Regions from separate parts of the Pantoea deleyi genome, predicted to be linked through region 1. Evidence: predicted binding sites of a transcription regulator. Region 1 holds the regulator's gene; each other region holds the start of a gene.
The links. The regulator PurR, encoded in region 1, represses purine synthesis genes. The targets are predictions, from matches to a motif close to CANGCAAACGTTTGCNTG.
Positions count from the first base shown of each region.

Region 2: the regulator PurR is predicted to act here: its motif matches at 1,947-1,964, upstream of purM (phosphoribosylformylglycinamidine cyclo-ligase).
Region 3: the regulator PurR is predicted to act here: its motif matches at 2,364-2,381, upstream of J1C59_RS00475 (nucleobase:cation symporter-2 family protein).

Region 1 covers NZ_CP071405.1:2,177,462-2,181,638, forward strand. Annotated here, with positions in the region: gene J1C59_RS10225 (Grx4 family monothiol glutaredoxin) at 1-64, opposite strand, end outside; gene J1C59_RS10230 (C40 family peptidase) at 430-1,227, shown strand; gene cydH (cytochrome bd-I oxidase subunit CydH) at 1,276-1,365, opposite strand; gene purR (HTH-type transcriptional repressor PurR) at 1,648-2,673, shown strand; gene punR (DNA-binding transcriptional activator PunR) at 2,670-3,575, opposite strand; gene punC (purine nucleoside transporter PunC) at 3,683-4,177, shown strand, end outside.
Region 2 covers NZ_CP071405.1:1,104,220-1,108,396, forward strand. Annotated here, with positions in the region: gene pstB (phosphate ABC transporter ATP-binding protein PstB) at 1-29, shown strand, start outside; gene purN (phosphoribosylglycinamide formyltransferase) at 208-846, opposite strand; gene purM (phosphoribosylformylglycinamidine cyclo-ligase) at 843-1,883, opposite strand; gene upp (uracil phosphoribosyltransferase) at 2,114-2,740, shown strand; gene uraA (uracil permease) at 2,886-4,169, shown strand.
Region 3 covers NZ_CP071405.1:104,432-108,608, forward strand. Annotated here, with positions in the region: gene J1C59_RS00470 (AsmA family protein) at 1-820, opposite strand, end outside; gene J1C59_RS00475 (nucleobase:cation symporter-2 family protein) at 939-2,312, opposite strand; gene recG (ATP-dependent DNA helicase RecG) at 2,416-4,177, opposite strand, start outside.

The DNA.
Region 1 (4,177 bases):
TCATGTACAGCAGGATCGGATTTTCTGCGATCTGGCGCTGAATTTTTTCTACAGTACTCATAATTGCCTTCCTTAATTCGCGACTTCGTGTTTGTTTATTGTAGCGACTTCGCAGCTGGACTGAAAACGAGATTTTGCCTGCTGCCCGCCTGAATAGCCATCCTGGTTAAGTTAAGCCGCAATGCGTCACGTTTCCTGATGATTAACAGTGGGTAACAGATTAATAATTCGTAATAAATTTGCTGATATAAGATGCTGAAAATGTTCATTTTCAACACAATTTCAGCGGTTACAAAGATTAATAATAAAAGACCTTACAGTTTTCAAAAGAACTGGACTAGAATGGCCTGGGCGCTGATCCTCGATCAGATTAATCTCAACTTTGTCACGGTGCGTAGTGGCCATGACAACTTAACTCATTAACGGACTATGCGTTTAATCATTACGCTTTTCATGCTGGCTTTTGCGCAACTGTTTTTCAACACCGCCGCTGCGTCGCCTCACGCGCCGGTGAACGTGAGTGCGCATAAAGCAGAGAAAAAGAGTGCGCGCGACGATGAGCGTCGCAAGCGTCGCCCCGTCAAAACGGTCTCCAAAAAACCGCGTGTCACGCCTGTTCAGAAACTTAAAACGAAAAAACAGAAAAAAGCTGAACTCACCGCGACCCAGACACCTGCTAAGAAGACCTCGCTTAAAACCGCCCGCATCAGCAAGAATCACGACAAGAAACGTTATGGTCATCAGCGTACGCTGAAAACCGCCGACGCCGACACCCGCGAAACCGGCACCATTAAAATGAGCAAATCTCACCGCCAGCGTTACCAGAAGGCGCGTGAAACGGCGATGACCAAACTGATGGGCCAGCTGGGTAAACCCTACCAGTGGGGGGGAACCTCGCCACACACCGGTTTCGACTGCAGCGGCCTGGTCTGGTACGCCTATAAGGATCTGGTGAAATTCAAAATCCCGCGTACCGCCAACGAGATGTATCACCTGCGTGACGCCGCGCCAATCAAGCGTGAGTCGCTGGAGAAAGGCGATCTGGTCTTCTTCCGCATCAATGGCCGCGGCACCGCCGACCATGTCGGCGTCTACCTGGGCGATGGCAAGTTTATTCAGTCGCCACGCACCGGTAAAGATATCCAGATCAGCGCGTTAGGGGAAGATTACTGGCAGCGCCACTACATCGGCGCCCGCCGGGTGATGACGCCAAAAACCATCCGCTGAGCCACACGACAGAAAGAAAAAAGCCGGGACAATCCCGGCTTTTTTTTATCAGTGCAGAATGGCAGTAAAACTAAAGGCCACAATCATCAGCAGACAGCCGACGGCGGTCATTAAGGCCAGTTTGAGGTCAGTACTCACAGCTTGTTCCTTAGTCACACAGTTTACAGGGTTATTCCATTTTCCCACACGACCCGGTAAAAATCTCGTTTTATCCGCCCAGCCTTGTTAGAATCCCGCCTTTGTTGCGCAACGCGCGCAACTCTGATTCCGTTTGCGCATCTTTTCAGGCGGTTTTTCCTCCGCCTGCGGTCAGATTACCGGCCAGGAACGCTGCATTTTTGCGGAAAAAACCCTGAGCAGACGCAAACGTTTAACACTACGCTTATCAGAGAGTTAGATAAGCACCGGAGTCCGATTTTCATGGCAACAATTAAAGATGTGGCAAAACGCGCTGGCGTCTCCACGACCACCGTTTCGCACGTCATCAATAAAACCCGCTTTGTGGCTGAAGAGACGCGCGAAGCGGTCTGGCAGGCGATCAAGGAACTGCACTACTCACCCAGCGCCGTGGCACGCAGCCTGAAAGTGAACCACACGCGCACGCTGGGGCTGCTGGCCACCTCAAGCGAAGCCCCCTACTTTGCTGAAATCATCGAAGCCGTCGAGAATCACTGCTTCGATAAGGGCTACACGCTGATTCTGGGCAATGCGCACAACGATCTGCAAAAGCAGCGTGCCTATCTCAGCATGATGGCGCAGAAGCGCGTGGATGGCCTGCTGGTGATGTGCTCCGAATACCCGGACGATCTGCTGCAGATGCTGGAAGAGAACCGCAACATCCCGATGGTAGTGATGGACTGGGGCGAATCCCGCGCCGACTTCACCGACACGGTGCTGGATAACGCCTTCCAGGGTGGCTATCTGGCCGGCCGCTATCTGATCGAACGCGGACACCGTGATATTGGCGCGATCCCCGGCCAGATGGAGCGCAATACCGGCGGCGGCCGCCATGCCGGTTTCCTGAAGGCGCTGGAAGAGGCGAACATTCAGCCGCGCGCGGAATGGATCGTGCAGGGTGACTTCGAGCCGGAGTCAGGCTATCAGGCGATGCAGCAGATCCTGTCGCAGAAGCAGCGCCCCACGGCGGTGTTCTGTGGCGGTGACATCATGGCGATGGGGGCGATTTGCGCCGCCGACGAGATGGGGTTGCGCGTGCCTCAGGATATTTCGGTGATCGGGTATGATAACGTGCGCAACGCCCGCTATTTCGCGCCAGCCCTGACCACGGTTCATCAGCCCAAGGCCCAGCTGGGTGAGAAGGCGCTGGATATGCTGCTGGACCGCATCACCAGCAAACGTGAAGTGTCGCAGACCATCGAGGTTCACCCGACGCTGATCGAACGCCGCTCCGTGGCCGATGGTCCGTTCCGCGACTACCGTCGTTAATCTTCGCTTAACCACTCCTGATTAAGCGTCTGCGCATCGCCCAGATAGCTGAGCAACCAGCCTGTCGCCGGTGATGCGCGATCTTCTGCCCAGCTGACGCAGCAGGGACTGTCCGGAAAGGGAACCGGCAGCGTCAGTTCGGCCAGTTCGCCGCTGTCGAGCAGCGGCCTGGCCAGATGGCCCGGCACCATCGCCACACACAAGCCCGCCTGCACACACTCCAGCCCGGTCTGCCACTCCGGCACCACCAGCCTGCGCTGATTATCCAGCGTCCACGTCATGCGGCGCGGCAGCGCCCGCGAGGTATCTTCCAGCACCAGCGACGGCCAGCTGCGCAGCGTATCGTCATCGATCTGGCTCGCCTGCGTCAGCGGATGATCGGGCGCGACCACGCAGCGCCAGTTGAGCGTGCCCATATCGCGGAAGGCAAAACGCCCCCCTACCGGTATCGCCTGGGTCGCGCCAATCGCGATCTCCACCCGCCCGTCGGCCAGCGCATCCCAGACGCCATTGAACACCTCATAACTGATGCTCAGCTCCATATCCGGAAAGTGACGATAGAAATCTTTGACCAGCTGGCGGGTGCGCTGAGGCTTGGCGATGCGGTCAACGGCGATGCTCAGCTGGCCGCGCCAGCCATTTGCCAGCTGCTGACACTGTCGGCGGGTGGCGAGCATTTTTTTGATGACGCTGCGCCCTTCGCGGACGAAATGTTCCCCTGCCGGGGTCAATACCACTTCCCGATGCTGACGCTCGAACAGCGGCACCGCCAGCCAGGTCTCCAGCTGACGCACAGTATAGCTGATGGCAGAGGGCACCCGATGCAACTCCTGCGCGGCCGCGCTGAAGCTGCCGCCGCGCGCCACGGCGTCAACCACCTCTAATGCATATTCGGACCACATAATCTGCCTTCAAAATTTTTAACAGCAATCGGCAAATATTAGCGTTTCACAGCGGCAAACGCACCTTTTACACTCTGCCGCGTTCATCCTGCAAAAATGAGAATCAGATGTTATCGAATAAAGGATTTATGCCCTATCTTGCCCTGCTGAGTATGCTGGGCTTTCTGGCCACGGATATGTACCTGCCCGCCTTCGGAGCGATGCAGCAGAGCTTTAATACCTCGCCCGGCCTGATCAGCGCCAGTATGAGTCTCTTTCTGGCCGGCTTTGCCTGTGGCCAGCTCTTCTGGGGGCCGCTGTCGGACCGCATTGGCCGCAAGCCGGTGCTGCTGGCCGGTCTGACGCTGTTTGCCGTCGGCTGCGCCGGGATGCTGTGGGTCAGCGATATCGCCCTGATGCTGGCGCTGCGCTTTGTTCAGGCGATTGGCGTCTGTGCCGCTGCCGTGAGCTGGCAGGCGCTGGTGGTGGACCGCTACCCTGCCGCGCGGGCCAGCAAAGTCTTTGCCACTATCATGCCGCTGGTCGCCCTCTCTCCGGCGCTGGCGCCGCTGCTGGGTGCCTGGCTGATCGGCCACTTCCACTGGCGTTCGATTTTCCTGGTG
Region 2 (4,177 bases), 1.1 Mb from region 1:
AAGATTATATTACGGGGCGCTACGGCTGAGTCAGCATCGGGAAAGGGGCGACCTGCAGGGAGATCACACCGGCTCAGGGGGCCTGTGTCCTGCGTAAAGACGCAAAAGATGCCCTCCATGGCCCGCGATGCTTTACTCCGGACACAGGCCCCCATCGCTTTACGTTTGTCAGCCGTCTGTGGGAAACTCCTGACGGCTTCCGGCACATCAGTCGTTAGCATAACCCTGTGGCGGCAGCGGTTCGCCATCCAGCCAGGCTTTGCCGTCGCGCATCCTCAGCCGTCCCTCGACAAACCAGCCGATCACCAGCGGATAGATCGCGTGCTCCTGATGCTGAACCCGCTCGGTAATTTCCGCTTCGCTGTCGCCGGGAAAAACCGGGACTTTCGCCTGCAGGATCACCGGGCCACCATCCAGCTCTTCGGTGACAAAATGCACGGAGGTGCCATGTTCGCTGTCGCCATTCTCCAGCGCCTGACGGTGCGTATGCAGGCCCGGATATTTCGGCAGCAGAGAAGGGTGGACATTCAGCAGGCGATCGTGAAAATGGGCGACGAACGCGGGGCTGAGGATCCGCATATAGCCCGCCAGCACAATCAGATCGGGCGAGTATGCTTCGATCGCCGCGATGAGCTGGCGGTCAAAGGCTTCACGGTCAGCGAAGTCGCTGGCGGCAAGCGCATGAGCGGGGACACCCGCCTCCTGCGCCCGCGTCAGGCCATACGCGGCGGCACGGTTGCTGAACACGGCAGCCACGCTGCCGTGAATCCGCCCGCTTGCGCAGGCGTCAAGGATGGACTGAAGGTTACTTCCGTTGCCGGAAATCAGTACAACCAGCTTTTTCATCCGTTAATAACCACACGCTCTTCCGCATCGGAGGCTTTGATCACGCCCAGCTTCCAGGCTTTCTCGCCTGCCGCCTGCATCAGCGCAATCGCCTTATCCGCATCGGCCGGACTCAGAGCGATAACCATGCCGACCCCGCAGTTAAAGGTGCGATACATCTCGAAACGGCTGACGTTGCCCGCCTGCTGCAGCCAGCTGAAGACGGCCGGCCACTGCCAGCTCGTCTCGTCGATGACCGCCTGCGTGTTGTCAGGCAGCACGCGCGGAATATTTTCCCAGAAGCCGCCGCCGGTCAGGTGCGCAATCGCGTGCACATCGACCTGCTCAATCAGGCTCAGGATGTTCTTCACATAGATGCGGGTGGGTTCCAGCAGATGGTCGGCCAGCGGTTTGCCTTCCAGCTGTTCAGACAGCGGATCGGTGTTGCTGACTTCCAGAATTTTGCGCACCAGCGAGTAGCCGTTGGAGTGCGGGCCGCTGGAGCCGAGGGCGATCAGTACGTCGCCATCCTGCACCTTGCTGCCATCAATGATTTCGGACTTTTCCACCACGCCGACGCAGAACCCGGCCACGTCATAATCTTCGCCGTGATACATGCCTGGCATCTCGGCGGTTTCACCGCCCACCAGCGCACAACCTGACTGCAGACACCCTTCCGCGATACCGGTGATCACCGCAGAGGCCGTTTCCACATCCAGTTTTCCGGTAGCGTAATAGTCGAGGAAGAAGAGCGGCTCGGCGCCCTGAACCACCAGATCGTTGACGCACATCGCGACCAGGTCAACGCCGATGGCATCGTGACGTTTGAGATCCATCGCCAGACGCAGCTTGGTGCCCACGCCATCGGTGCCGGAAACCAGCACGGGTTCACGGTATTTCTGCGGCAGCGCGCAAAGCGCACCAAAACCGCCCAGTCCACCCATCACTTCCGGGCGACGCGTCTTTTTCACTACGCCTTTAATACGGTCAACCAGAGCGTTACCAGCATCAATATCAACACCGGCGTCTTTGTAACTGAGAGAGGTTTTGTCGGTCACTGCGAGGTCCCCACGCGAGTTGCGGTTGGTGGTTTAAAATAAAGCGCGGCAATTCTATCAGTGCAGGCAAACGTTTGCGAGTCCGGGATTGCGCATCGGCCGAATTTCATCAATCCTCTGTTTATCCCCGTAAAAGCCGCGGTATTGCGCAAGGAGAGGTGGCGCGCCGTCCAAAAGGCGGTATAATCCCGCGATTTTTTTTTAGCTCAACTCATTCCGGGAGAACACCAATGAAGATCGTGGAAGTCAGACACCCGCTGGTCAAACATAAACTGGGCCTGATGCGTGAGCATGATATCAGTACAAAGCGTTTTCGCGAGCTGGCGTCGGAAGTGGGCAGCCTGCTGACCTATGAAGCGACCGCCGATCTGGAAACAGAGCGCGTAACCATTGAGGGCTGGAACGGCCCGGTAGAGATCGACCAGATCAAAGGCAAAAAAATCACGGTGGTGCCGATTCTGCGTGCCGGTCTTGGCATGATGGAAGGGGTGCTGGAGCACGTTCCCAGCGCCCGTATCAGCGTGGTGGGCGTCTACCGCGATGAAGAGACGCTGGAGCCGGTGCCTTACTTCCAGAAGCTGGTCTCTAACATCGAAGAGCGCCTGGCGCTGGTTGTCGATCCCATGCTGGCCACCGGTGGCTCCATGATCGCCACCATCGACCTCCTGAAGAAAGCGGGCTGCTCCAGCATCAAGGTGCTGGTACTGGTGGCTGCGCCGGAAGGGATCGCGGCGCTGGAGAAAGCGCATCCGGACGTTGAGCTGTACACCGCGTCAGTGGATCAGGGGCTGAACGACAAGGGTTATATCATTCCCGGACTCGGCGATGCCGGGGACAAAATTTTCGGAACCAAATAAATCGCATAGCCGACCAGAGAGTCGGCTTTTTTTTGGCAAAAAAAAGTTCCCGGAACGGGTCGGGTCTGCCGTGAGGCTGACCGGCGCGCCTGCTGCTGTGGCAGCGGTGCGGACCTGCGGGAGAGATAACCTAAGGGGATAAATGATGACTCGTCGCGCCATTGGCGTCAGTGAACGACCGCCGTTACTGCAGACCATTCCACTCAGCCTGCAACACCTGTTCGCCATGTTTGGTGCCACCGTGCTGGTGCCGATTCTGTTCCATATCAACCCGGCCACCGTGCTGCTGTTCAACGGGGTGGGCACACTGATTTATCTCTTTATCTGTAAAGGCAAAATTCCCGCCTATCTGGGCTCGAGCTTTGCGTTTATCTCGCCGGTGCTGCTGTTGCTGCCGCTGGGCTATGAGGTGGCGCTGGGCGGATTTATTCTGTGCGGCGTGCTGTTCTGCATTGTGGCGCTGATCGTTAAACGCGCCGGAACCGGCTGGCTCGACGTCATGTTCCCGCCTGCGGCGATGGGGGCGATTGTTGCCGTCATCGGCCTGGAGCTGGCTGGCGTGGCCGCCAACATGGCGGGCCTGCTGCCCGCTGAAGGCAGTACGCCAGACAGTAAAACGGTGTTGATCTCGCTGGTGACGCTGGCGGTGACGGTATTCGGATCGGTGCTGTTCCGCGGTTTCCTGGCGATCATTCCGATTCTGGTTGGCGTGGTCGTGGGGTATCTGCTCTCCGCCGTGATGGGCATCGTGGACTGGAGCGGCGTCGAGCGTGCGCCATGGTTCGCCCTGCCAACGTTCTACACGCCGCGCTTTGAGTGGGTGGCGATGCTGACGATTCTGCCGGCGGCGCTGGTGGTCATCGCCGAGCATATCGGTCATCTGGTGGTGACCGCGAACATCGTGAAGAAAGATCTGATCCGCGATCCGGGCCTGCATCGTTCGATGTTTGCCAACGGCTTATCGACGGTGATCTCCGGCTTCTTTGGTTCCACGCCAAACACCACTTACGGCGAGAATATCGGTGTGATGGCGATCACCCGCGTCTACAGTACCTGGGTCATCGGTGGCGCGGCGATTCTGGCGATCCTGCTCTCCTGCGTCGGCAAGCTGGCGGCCGTGATCCAGGCGATCCCGGTGCCGGTCATGGGCGGCGTCTCGCTGCTGCTGTACGGGGTGATCGGCGCATCCGGTATCCGCGTGCTGATCGAATCTAAGGTCGACTACAACAAGGCACAGAACCTGATCCTCACCTCGGTGATCCTGATCATCGGCGTCAGCGGCGCGAAGGTACATATCGGCGCGGCGGAGCTGAAAGGCATGGCGCTGGCGACGATCGTGGGTGTCGGCCTGGCGCTGATCTTCCGCGTGATCTCGCTGCTGCGTCCGGAAGAAGTGGTACTGGAAGCCGACGAACCGCGCGAACCGTGATCCCGGCC
Region 3 (4,177 bases), 1.9 Mb from region 1:
CCGTCACCGCCCAGTCCGGCCCCTGCAGGCGGGCATCGGTCAGGTCCAGCCGGGTAATGGCAAGAGAGGGCACCACCTGTAACCTGTGCAGGAAATCCTTCAGGCTGCTGGCGGTCTGCAGGCGGATGTCGTTCAGGCGCAGCTGATTCACTTTCCAGTTGCCCTGGGCGTCGCGTTCACCGTTACCGGTCATGGAACCGCGCGCCAGGTCGGCCCCCATATTGTCGATGCGCATCCGGCCCTGGGACACGCTGCCCTGGATCAGGACGTTTTCAGCCGGCACCTCATTCAGCGTCATGCTGCCCGCGCTCATCTGGAAGCGGGCATCGCGGCCCAGCATATCCAGGGCAACAGGTTTCCACGGCATGATGCCGCCATTTACCTGGCGGGCAAACAGCGGCAGCGCAGTATCAGGGCTGTCGACACGCATATTATTGAGTTGCAGACGATCGGCCTGAATCGGCAGCGCGCTGCCTGCCGTCAGATTGGCCAGATTGACCTCGCCATCGCGCAGTTCCAGGCTGCTGAAGTGCAGCGGATCGCTGAACTGAATCAGCGCCAGGCCCAGATCGACCCGTCTGGCGACCAGCACCGCAGGCTGCCCGTCGTGACCAAAGCTGAAGTCATCCAGAATGATGTGAGAGGGCGACGAGAAATTGTGTTCAATTTTGCTCAGGGAGAGATGCCATTCGGTTTTGTCGCTCACCCAACGGCTGAACCAGCCTGCACCCCACTGTGTCTGCAGCAGAACATAGATCACCACCAGGGTGAACAGCAGCAGCAAAAGTATGGTGAGGAAAAACTTTCCAAGAAATTTCATTGCATCCTTCCCGAGTTGAATCCGGTGAGAGGTTGTTATGCCTGAATTCCCGTTACAGCTCAACAGCCTGGATGTAAATCCGAATAATTAGCAGGCAGGCCGGAGCCTGCCCGTGGCCTTACTTCTCCTGCGGGAAAATCAGGTTGAGAACGATCGCGGTGATACCGCCCGCCGCGATGCCGGAAGAGAGCAGGGTTTTCAGCCAGTCCGGCGCAAACTGCAGGATCAGCGGCTGCTGCGAAACGCCCAGACCCACCGCCAGCGACAGCGCGATAATCATGATGGCGCGACGGTTAAGCGGCTCGCGCGACACGATGCGAACCCCCGATGCGGCGATGGTGCCGAACATCACGATGGTGGCGCCGCCGAGCACCGGCTCAGGGATCATCTGCACCAGACCGCTGACCGCCGGGAACAGCCCCAGCACAATCAGCATCAGCGCCACCACAAAGCCCACGTAGCGGCTGGCCACACCGGTCAGCTGAATCACCCCGTTGTTCTGTCCGAAGCAGGAGTTCGGGAAGGTATTGAACAGCGCGGAAACAAAGGAGTTAAGGCCATTCGCCAGCACGCCCCCTTTCAGGCGTTTCATGTAGAGCGGGCCGCTGACCGGCTGCTCGGAGACATCGGACGTCGCGGTGATATCGCCGATAGTCTCCAGGGAGGTCACCATAAACACCAGCATCAGCGGGATAAGCAGATTCCAGTCAAAGCCCAGACCATAGTAGAGCGGGGCAGGCACCACAATCAGCGGCTGATTGTCCGGTAAGCCCGCAGCAGGCAGCATCCCCATCGCCCAGGCCAGCAGATAACCCACCGCCATCGCAATCACCAGCGAGGCCACGCGCAGGTAGGGGTTTTTCTGCCGGTTAAGCAGCACAATCACCAGCAGCACGGCTCCCGCCAGCATCAGATTCTTTGGCGCGCCGAAGGTGTGGTCGCTGATGGCGCTGAAGCCACCGCCAATCGAGGTCAGTCCTACCTGGATCAGCGACAGGCCGATAATCATCACGACGATACCTGAAACCAGCGGCGTGATAATCCGGCGGGCCAGATGGAGGACGCGCGACAACACCATTTCGGTACAGGAGGCGACCATCAGCGTGCCAAACAGGGCAGCCATCATGGCGGGAACGTCAGCCCCGCCATTTTTCAGCGCCATCCCGCCCATGATCAGCGGCGTCACGAAGTTAAAGCTCGTGCCCTGAATCGACAGCAGGCCCGAGCCGACCGGCCCCCAGGTTTTGATTTGCAGCAGCGAGGCGACGCCCGAGGCAAACAGCGACATGCTGATAACGTGCCGGGTATCCTCTGCGGGCAGGCCCAGCGCCTGACAAATCAGAATCGCGGGGGTAATCACCGCAACGAACATCGCCAGCAGATGCTGACCGGCGGCAAACAGCGTCTGCGGCAGCGGTGGACGATCTTCGAGACGGTAAATCAGTTCGCTGTGCTGGGCGGAGGGCTGGTCTGGCTGCGGAGTGATGGACATCTTCTGTTCTTCCCGAAAAAGTGTGTGGCGATTGTAATCATCCGCAGGCTAAAAGCAATCGTTTGCCCGTGGGGATAAACCGGCCGCAACAGCGGGATCTGACTCAGACGTTGGTGTAACGGGTGTTCTCTGGCAGCCAGCGTTCAATCAGGGCGCTGGCCTGTTCGGGATAGTGTTGATGGATATGGCGCGCCACGCGCTGCACTTCCGGCACCATCGCCTGATCGCGCAGCAGGTCAGCGACTTTAAATTCGGCGTTCCCGGTCTGGCGCGTGCCCAGCAGCTCTCCGGGGCCACGGATCTCCAGATCGAACTGGGCAATGACAAAGCCGTCGTTACTGTCGCGCAGCACCTGCAGACGCTTCTGCGCCGTCTTGCTCAGGGGCGCTTTGTAGAGCAGTACACAGTGGGATGCCACGGCACCGCGGCCTACGCGTCCCCGTAGCTGATGCAGCTGCGCCAGCCCTAACCGCTCCGGGTTTTCGATGATCATCAGGCTGGCATTAGGCACATCCACGCCCACCTCGATCACGGTGGTCGCGACCAGAAGCTGCAGCTCATTGGCCTTGAACGCCTGCATGACGGCCTGCTTCTCTGCCGGTTTCATCCGGCCATGCACCAGCCCGATATTCAGGCCGGGCAGCGCCGTTTTCAGCGACTCCCAGCTCGCTTCTGCGGCCTGGGCTTCCAGCAGGTCTGACTCTTCGATCAGGGTGCAGACCCAGTAAGCCTGGCGCCCTTCGCGACAGGCGTGCTCAACCCGCGCCACGATCTCATCACGGCGGGAGTCGGGGATAGCCACCGTGGTCACCGGAGTCCGTCCCGGCGGCAGTTCGTCGATGGTGGAGGTATCCAGATCGGCATAGGCGGTCATCGCCAGGGTGCGCGGGATCGGCGTGGCGGTCATGATCAGCTGATGCGGATGAAAACCCTGCTCTTCGCCCTTTTCCCACAGCGCCAGTCGCTGGTGGACGCCAAACCGGTGCTGCTCATCAATAATGACCAGCGCCAGCCCGCTGAACCGGACCTGCTCCTGGAACAGCGCATGGGTGCCGACCACCATCGCCACCTGACCGCTGGCTATCGCCTCCTGCTGCGCCTGGCGGGCTTTGCCCTTCTGTTTACCGGCCAGCCAGCCGACTTCAATACCCAGGGGCGCAAACCACTGACGGAAGTTACTGGCGTGCTGTTCAGCCAGCAGCTCGGTCGGCGCCATCAGCGCGACCTGCCTGCCGTGCGCGATCACATTCAGCGCCGCGAGTGCGGCGACCAGGGTCTTGCCGGAGCCGACGTCGCCCTGCACCAGCCGCATCATCGGAAAATCGTTGGCCAGATCCTTCTCTATCTCCGTCACCACGCGCGCCTGAGCGCGGGTGGGTGAGAAGGGCAGCGCGGCCAGCAGCCGATCGCTGAGAGTGTGGCGCGGCGGCATCGGTAATGCGTAGTAACGCTGCGCACCGGCGCGCACCGCCAGCATGCTGAGGTTGTGAGCCAGCAGCTCTTCCAGAATCAACCGGCGCTGTGCCGGATGACGGCCACTCTCCAGCTCGCTGAGCCGGAGATCGGGCGGTGGACGATGCAGCGTGCGGAGCGCGTCAGGCAGGCTGATCAGCCCGCTGCTCAGCTCCTGCGGCAGTAGCTCGGCAATCGGGCAGCTCTCCAGCAGCGTCAGCGCCTGGTCGGTGAGATTTCGCAGCGTGGCCTGACGAATGCCTTCGGTGGTGGGATAAACCGGCGTCAGGGTCTCTTCCAGCGTCACATTGCTCTGTTCGCCCTGAATACGGTATTCGGGGTGGATAATCTCTGCGCCACGCTGGCCGCGCTTAATTTCGCCATAGGCGGTGACGCGACGGCCCGGCGAGAGA